One region of the Arthrobacter sp. DMZ02-1R genome, then DNA from elsewhere that is predicted to be linked to it. Evidence: riboswitches for the same ligand, from Rfam matches in the RefSeq annotation. Region 1 holds a riboswitch; the other holds the start of a gene.
What was found. Region 1 has a riboswitch for thiamine pyrophosphate ahead of thiO (glycine oxidase ThiO). Riboswitches for the same ligand answer to the same signal wherever they lie in the genome.

Region 2: another riboswitch for thiamine pyrophosphate. It lies ahead of AC3ANQ_RS10070 (bifunctional hydroxymethylpyrimidine kinase/phosphomethylpyrimidine kinase); the one in region 1 lies ahead of thiO (glycine oxidase ThiO).

What each region holds. Positions count from the first base shown of each region.
Region 1 covers NZ_CM173230.1:1,404,283-1,408,457, forward strand. Annotated here, with positions in the region: gene AC3ANQ_RS06840 (RNB domain-containing ribonuclease) at 1-1,390, opposite strand, end outside; gene thiE (thiamine phosphate synthase) at 1,428-2,117, opposite strand; TPP riboswitch at 2,144-2,263, shown strand; gene thiO (glycine oxidase ThiO) at 2,255-3,592, shown strand; gene thiS (sulfur carrier protein ThiS) at 3,589-3,825, shown strand; gene AC3ANQ_RS06860 (thiazole synthase) at 3,829-4,175, shown strand, end outside.
Region 2 covers NZ_CM173230.1:2,048,471-2,052,645, forward strand. Annotated here, with positions in the region: gene AC3ANQ_RS10065 (Rne/Rng family ribonuclease) at 1-2,356, shown strand, start outside; TPP riboswitch at 2,465-2,561, shown strand; gene AC3ANQ_RS10070 (bifunctional hydroxymethylpyrimidine kinase/phosphomethylpyrimidine kinase) at 2,553-4,073, shown strand.

The DNA.
Region 1 (4,175 bases):
CGATCTGGACGATGCCGTACGGACCGTGCGGGGCTCCGTTCCCATTCCCGTTGTTGCCGTTGGTGCTGTTCCCGTTGCCGTTGCCGTTGTTCTTGGCGGGTTTCGACCCGGAGATGACGACGGCGTCGAACTCCTGGCCGATATGGTTCACCAGGAGCGCTGCCTCCACAGTGTCCAAGGCCAGGCGCTCAAGCTTGCCGGCAAGCTGATCGGATGACGCCATGATGGCAGGCAAGCTCGGCAGGGCGTCCCGTGCCCACGCGGGAATTGCTGTCCCGTTACTCAGGGCTTCGCAGATGACCAAGACGAAGCGATCGATCAGCCGCCGCAACGGAGCGGTCGCGTGGGCATACGGGGCTCCGATCGCGGACTGCATCACGCTGTCTGGTACCGCGCCGTCGAAAGGTGTGTAGCCGGCGCCGCGGAAGAGCATCCCTGCCGAATGGAGGATAGCCAGCTGCCGGGGGTCCCTGGCATCGAGGGTGCGCAGGTACTCGCCGTAGCTGATCCCGTCGCGCCAAGGCTTGCCGAGGGCGCCCGCCTGCCGTTTGAAATGGAGCAACGAGCGTTCATCGGGGGCGGGCATGGTACGCAAGATGCCCACTTTTCCGTCGAGCATCAGCCGGGCTGCGGCCATCCCGGTCATAAGCGAAATCTGGGCGTTCCAGTCTTCCACCGGCAACGGGGGAGCAGCAACGATCCTGTACCCCTCGCCGTCGGGCAGCTGGATGATTTCCTGCTCCGGCATGTTCAGGCTGGCTCCGCCTCGGCGGCGTTCGAGTTCCACCCGCTTGAGCCCGACCTCCTTGAGGAGTTGCAGGACCGGATCAGCTGTTCCGGAATCGATCTCCGCTTGGACGCCCTTGTAGTTGAGCTTGGCGCGGCTGCGAACCCTGGCCCGACGCACGGAGACCGTGCGGAACTCCGCCTCGGCGTCGAGTTCGAAGTCCCACACGAAGGCGCCGCACGTCTGACCAGCCAGCAGGCTTCCGGCACGCTCGCTGATGATCTCGGGGTGCAGCGGGATGCGCCCGTCCGGGGCATAGTACGTTTGCCCGCGGTGGCGGGTCTCGCCGTCGAGCGCGCCTCCCGGAGTGACGAAGGAGGGTACGTCGGAGATCGCGTAGAGAACCCTGTAACCATCGTCCGATCGCTCCATGAAAAGGGCTTGATCGAGATCCGTGGAAGATGCCGGGTCGATCGTGATGAACGGAATCTCCGTGAGGTCCTGCGCTGGCAGCGTGTGACCGGAAACCGCAGTTTCGGCATCGCGCAGCGCTTCGGTGGGATAGCCGGCAGGCAGCTCAAGCTCAGTTCGAAGCGCCGCCAGCGCCTCTGCGAGCGTGTTCGACGTTTCAGTGAGATTCGGTGCTATCCGCTGATATGACACGAAAGTCAGGGTAACGCCAAAATCTCCCGGAGTCTTGCTAAGCCGCCGCAGCGTCCAGGGCGGCAAGGAGCGCTTGGGCTGCGGCCGTCGGATCCTCTGCCTCAGTGATGGCCCGGACCACCACGATGCGGCTGGCGCCGGCTTGCACCACTTCCTCAACGTTGCTGAGGTCGACGCCGCCGATTGCGAACCAAGGGAGCACAACGCCGCCCACTGTCTCTGCGTCTGCCTTCTTCATGGCCTCGGCAGCGTACTTCACGAGATCGAGCCCGACGGCGGAACGCCCGGGCTTGGTGGGGGTTGCCCACACCGGTCCGACGCAGAAATAGTCCAGGCCGCTGCGGCCAGGCGATGCGGCAATGGCAGCGTCAATCTGTTCGGGCGTGTGCGTCGAGAGGCCGATTATGGTGGGGTCGTGGAGCAGTTTCCGGGCCGAGCGCAGCGGGATGTCCTTCTGGCCGATATGGAACACCGGAGCGCCGGAGAGGGACGCGATATCTGCGCGGTCGTTGACGGCCCAGAGACGGCCGTGACGGTGCGCCACGGAATGCAGAACTTCCAGGAGCTCCAGTTCCTCGGCCGCTTCAATGGTCTTGTCCCGCAGCTGGATGATATCCACGCCGCCCTCGAATGCGGCATCGACAAATTGCTCAAAGTCGCCCTGTTGCTTGCGGGCGTCGGTGCAGAGGTACAGGCGGGCGGTGGTGTGGACATCGTGCTGGGTCATGGAAACAGAGTAGTTCCTCTAAACTGGGCTGGTACCGCGGGAGCCGCGGCGGCAGTCACAATCGCCGCGCGGCTGAGAGGGCTTCAGCGCCGACCGCTTGACCTGATCCGGCTAGTACCGGCGTAGGGAAGGACTCCATGGACGAAGTGAAGACTCAGCACGAACCCCTGCACGCCGATGTGGCGGTGATCGGGGGCGGTGTCATCGGCCTCGGTATCGCGTGGGAGGCCCGCAGGTCCGGCCGCTCGGTGGTCCTCATCGACCCCGCACCGGCCAGCGGCGCTACGTTTGCGGCAGCGGGCATGCTGGCGCCCGTCAGCGAACTGCACTACCAGGAAGAAGACCTCCTGGAACTCATGCTCGAATCGTCGGCCTTGTGGCCAGACTTCGAACGTCACTTGTCCGCCTTAAGTACCGGACGCAGTACGGGATACCGCACGACGCCGACCATCGCCGTCGGCGCGGACGCTGCGGACCGCCGGGCGCTCGCCGACCTCCGGGACGTCCAGCTGGCCTACGGTTTGGTGGTGGAATCTGTGCCGCTGCGCGAGGCACGCGAACGTGAGCCGCTGTTGAGCCCGCAGATTTCCTGTGCCTTCCACATTCCGGGCGACCACCAAGTGGATCCGCGAAAACTTGCGGCCGCGATTATTGGCGCACTGGGAGACCACCAACCCGGTGACTCCAGTTGGGTTGAGGGGGCCGAGGAGGGCTTTGCGGTCCGCAACAAGGCGGTGAGCCTTCTGTGGGAGGACGGGCGCGTCGTCGGGGCTGAGCTCGAGTCAGGCACACGGGTGCTCGCCAAGGAAACAGTGGTTGCCAACGGGCTGCACGCTGCCCAGTTGAACGGGCTGCCGGATGGCTTGTCCCTCCCGCTACGCCCCGTGTACGGAGACATACTGCGGCTGCGCGTTCCGGAACACCTTCGGCCCATGGTCACCGCAACGGTCCGCGGGGTGGTGCGGGGGGTGCCGGTCTACATCGTCCCCCGGGAGGACGGGACCGTGGTGATCGGCGCAACGCAACGCGAGGACGGCTTGTCGGCTTCGGGTGGATCCCCGAACCCGGTGTCGGCCGGTGGGGTATACCAATTGCTCCGCGACGCGCAGGTGCTGGTACCGGCCGTAGCCGAATTGGAACTCCTGGAAGCCACTGCCCGTGCCCGTCCGGGGACACCGGACAACGCACCCCTGCTGGGGAGGGTGGCAACAGATGCCGGCCCCGAAGGGACTGAAGGCGCAGTGCACGGCCTCACAGTACCCGGCCTCATCGTGGCCAGCGGCTTTTTCCGGCACGGAGTGCTCCTGACCCCGGCAGCCGCGAAAATCTGCGTCGGACTCATGGATGGCAGTGACGATCCGCGCTGGAACAAGTTCCGCCCGGACCGCTTCTCCAAACCACTCGCAAAGGCAGGTGTCGCGACAAACGGCTCGCAGCCTGCCACCTTAATTCCTCTTCCGAAGGACCACGCATGAACATCAAATTGAACGGCGCCGACCACACGCTGAGCGACGACGCCTCCGTGACCACGCTCGTCACCCACATCACTGGACGGGCCTTGGATGCCAAGGGCCAGGCGGCCGACGGACGGAAGATTGGCGTCGCCGTCGCGCGCAATTCCGAAGTGGTGCCACGCAGCCAATGGGCTGCAACCGCGCTCGCAGAAGGCGACGAACTCGAAATCGTTACCGCAGTACAGGGAGGTTGAACCATGACCACAGCAAGCACCCAAACAGCAAGCACCCAAACCGACGCCTTGGTGATCGACGGCGTTGAGTTCAGCTCGCGCCTCATCATGGGCACCGGCGGGGCGCCGAGCCTGGACGGTCTGGGGGCAGCCCTGCTGGCCTCGGGTACCGAACTCACCACCGTTGCGATGCGGAGGTACTCGCCCACGGAAACAGGCTCCCTGTTTCAATTGCTCGTGGATCACGGGATCCGTGTCCTTCCCAACACCGCGGGCTGTTTTACCGCAAAGGACGCTGTCATGACAGCCGAGCTTGCCCGGGAGGCACTGGAAACGGATTGGGTGAAGCTCGAGGTCATCGCCGACGAGCA
Region 2 (4,175 bases), 640 kb from region 1:
TGACGAAGTGGAAGTCGGCACCGAGGAAGTCCTTGAGGAAGGCGTGACCTCCCGACGTCGTCGGCGCCGCCGTCGTGGCGACCAGGACCTGGAGCTGACGGGCGGCGGAGACGACGATCCCCCCAACACTGTGACCCGTGTCCGCGCTCCCCGCGCACACGTTGAGTCCACCAGCAGCTCCGACCGCGTCACTAGCGTCAAGGGCTCCACTCGCCTTGAAGCCAAGAAACAGCGCCGCCGCGAGTCCCGCGAGACCGGTCGCCGCCGCCAGGTCATCACCGAAGCCGAATTCCTGGCTCGCCGCGAGTCCGTGGACCGCCAGATGATCGTTCGCCAGCGCGACGACAGGATCCAAATCGGTGTCCTGGAAGACGGCGTGCTCGCGGAGCATTTCGTGTCCAAGACACAGCAGGATTCCCTGATCGGCAACGTCTACCTGGGCAAAGTCCAGAACGTTCTGCCGTCGATGGAAGCCGCATTCGTCGACATCGGACGCGGCCGCAACGCCGTGCTGTACGCCGGTGAAGTCAACTGGGACGCCGTCACTCTGGAAGGCAAACCGCGCCGCATTGAAAACGCCCTGAAGTCCGGCGATTCCGTGCTGGTACAGGTCACCAAGGACCCCGTTGGCCACAAGGGTGCGCGCTTGACCAGCCAGATTTCGCTCCCGGGCCGCTACCTCGTGTACGTGCCCGGGGGTTCCATGACCGGCATCTCCCGCAAGCTGCCCGACGTCGAGCGCAACCGTCTGAAGAAGATCCTCAAGGATCGCCTCCCCGACAACGCGGGCGTCATTGTCCGGACCGCGGCTGAAGGTGCTTCCGAGGAAGAGCTGACGCACGATATCAACCGACTGCGGGCCCAGTGGGAAGGCATCGAAAGCCAGTCCACGTCCACCAAGATCCTCGCGCCCGAACTGTTGTACGGCGAACCGGACCTCACCATCAAAGTTGTCCGTGACGTCTTCAACGAGGACTTCTCCAAGCTCATCGTCTCCGGCGATGAAGCCTGGGACACCATCGAGGCTTACGTGACCTACGTGGCTCCGGATCTGGTAGGCCGCCTTGAGAAGTGGACTTCAGACCAGGACATCTTCTCGGCATGGCGCGTGGACGAACAGATCCACAAGGCATTGGATCGCAAGGTCTTCCTGCCCTCCGGCGGCTCCCTCGTGATCGACCGCACCGAGGCCATGACCGTTGTTGACGTCAACACCGGGAAGTTCACCGGCAGCGGTGGCAACCTCGAGGAAACCGTCACCAAGAACAACCTTGAAGCTGCCGAAGAAGTGGTCCGTCAGCTGCGCCTGCGCGACATCGGCGGAATCATTGTCATCGACTTCATCGACATGGTCCTGGAATCCAACCGCGATCTCGTGTTGCGCCGCCTGGTCGAGTGCCTCGGCCGGGACCGCACCAAGCACCAGGTTGCCGAAGTGACCTCGCTTGGCTTGGTCCAGATGACCCGCAAGCGTATGGGCACCGGACTGCTTGAGGTCTTCGGCGAGCAGTGCGAAACCTGCGCAGGGCGCGGAATCGTCACGCGCGACGAGCCCGTGGAGCACCGCCGGGCCAACGTGGTGGCCGCTGAACATCACCACCCGCGCACGGAGTCACAGCCGACTGTCCGCCCGGAGCAGCGCAAGCGCCGCCGCGGCAGGGGCACGGGGCAAGGGACAACTGAGCTTCCGCTGACCCCTCCGGCTCCGGTCCACGTCGAATCGACGGATCCTAATCGTCTGGCAGCAACCCGCGCTGCCCTCGCCACCATCGCGGCTGCGGCCCACGCTGCACACCTGCACGACGACGAGCTACACCACGCCGCGGAATCGCTCGCTGGCGGGCACGTAGCGGAAGCAACCCCGGTCCAGGCTCCCGCGGCCCCGGTTCAGGCTCCTGCTGCCGCTTCGAGTGGCGAGGAACGTTCAAAGCCTGTCCTGCGATTCGGCGGCGAGGAAGTGGCGTTGCCTTTCGTCCACCACGAAGAAGAGCCAGCGAGTGGCGCACCAGCCATGAGCTTGGATCTGTTGGCAAAGGCGTTCGCAGGCCTCGGCGAGGCCCCGGACACCGCGAGGATGGCGACAGAAGCCCAGGAAGCCCCCGCAGGGGCCTCCGCCGCTGCAACCGGGGAGTCCTCGGAATCAGGATCGCGTGGACGCCGAGGTCGCCGCAACCGTAGCGCCAGCCGGGCCCAGGGTGCCGCCAACGCCACCGACGTGGAGCACCACGAGGTTGCCGCCCCTGCCTCCGGCGGGGCCGCGCACGAGGCCAAGGCCCCCGATGCTGCTCCGGCTAAGTCGACGGCGGCAGCGGAACCGATCATCCTCGGAGTCGGCGTGCCCAAGTCCGAGCTCTGAGCGAAGTACCCTGTCCGAAGCCCCGGCCGTTTCCGCTCCTGTGAAACCGCCGGGGCTTCGGCGTTGCTGGCCATTTCAGCGGGCGCCGTGTGATCCGGGTTAAGCTAAGGGACTGACACGGGGTGCCGCGCACCAAGCCGGCTGAGACCAGACCCGTTGAACCTGTCCGGTTAGCACCGGCGAAGGGATGTCTCGTATGACTGTTTCAGCCCAATCAGCTGTCTACCCGCTCAAGGCCATCCAGCGCCCTATCCCCAGGGTCCTCAGCATTGCCGGCTCGGATCCTTCGGGTGGTGCCGGGATCCAAGCCGATCTGAAGAGCATTGCGGCCAACGGCGGCTACGGCATGGCCGTCATCACTGCGCTCACCGTACAGAACACGCAGGGGGTCACTGCCGTCCATGTGCCTCCCGTGGCGTTCTTGCGCCAGCAGTTGGACGCCATTAGCACCGACATCACGGTTGATGCCGTCAAAATCGGTATGCTCGGGGACGCCGCGGTCATCCACGAAGTTCGCCGCTGGCTCGGCGAGGCGCGCCCCGCCGTCGTCGTGCTGGATCCAGTGATGATCGCTACCAGCGGCGACCGGCTCTTGGCGGAGTCCGCTGAAACCGCACTGCGGGAACTTCTGCCCCTCGCTGACTTGGTGACCCCCAACCTTCCTGAATTGGCCATGCTGCTTGGCGAACCTGAAGCCACTGACTGGGCATCGGCGTTGGAGCAGGGCAAGCGCTTGGCTGCTGCCTGCGGAAACACCGTCCTGGTGAAGGGCGGCCATCTGAGGGGAACCGACTGCCCGGACGCCCTGGTCAACACCGGGGGACTCCTGAGCCAGGACGTCGTCGAGTTCGGCGGCCTGCGGGTGGAGACCCGCAACAGCCATGGCACGGGGTGTTCCCTGTCCTCAGCGATGGCGACGGCGAAGGCGCGGCTTGGCGATTGGGAGTCAGCACTGCGCGTTGTCAAGCCGTGGCTCCAGGAGGCGCTGACCCAGTCCGAGGTGCTGGAAGTGGGGAAAGGCAACGGACCGATCCACCACTTCCACGCGCACCAGCACGCCCTCCAACCGGGTGCTTTCGCGGTCCGGATGTGGGACGCCGCCCAATCGGAACTCGAGGCCATCTACGGACTGGACTTCATCAGGGAACTGCAGTCCGGCGCGCTTGGTGAAGAGCAGTTCACCTACTACCTGTCGCAGGATGCCATCTATCTCAACGGCTATTCCCGGGTTCTGGCGCGGGCAAGCGCCCTCGCTCCCAGCGAGACCGAACAGCTGTTCTGGGCCCGCGGTTCGCAGATGTGCCTTGAAGTCGAGTCCGAGCTGCACCGGAACTGGCTCAGCGGACGCCAGGCAAGCGGAGAACCGGGACCTGTCACCAAAGCTTACGTGGACCATTTGCTGGCGGCATCGGCGTCGGGCAGCTATGCCGTGTTACTGGCTGCCGTCCTGCCTTGCTACTGGTTGTACGCCGAGGTGGGACAGCAGCTCCATCATGGCTATCTTCAGGCGGAAGCCTCGGAGGAGCACCCTTATGCGGACTGGCTGCGCACCTATGCGGACGAGGCGTTTGCTGAGGCTACCCGCAGGGCAATCGACATCACAGATGCTGCCGCGCAGACAGCCTCCCTTGGGGAGCGGGCCGCGATGATGGAAGCATTCGCCCAATCCTGCCGCTACGAAACTGCGTTCTTTGATGCTCCACGTGTGCATGGTTGAGCCTGGTTTCTGACGCGGAAAAGTTGGATCGTCAGGCCGTTTCGGCGGGAGCCGCCGCGTGTCGGACCAACGATCCGTACTTTTCCAGGCTGGCAGGGTAAG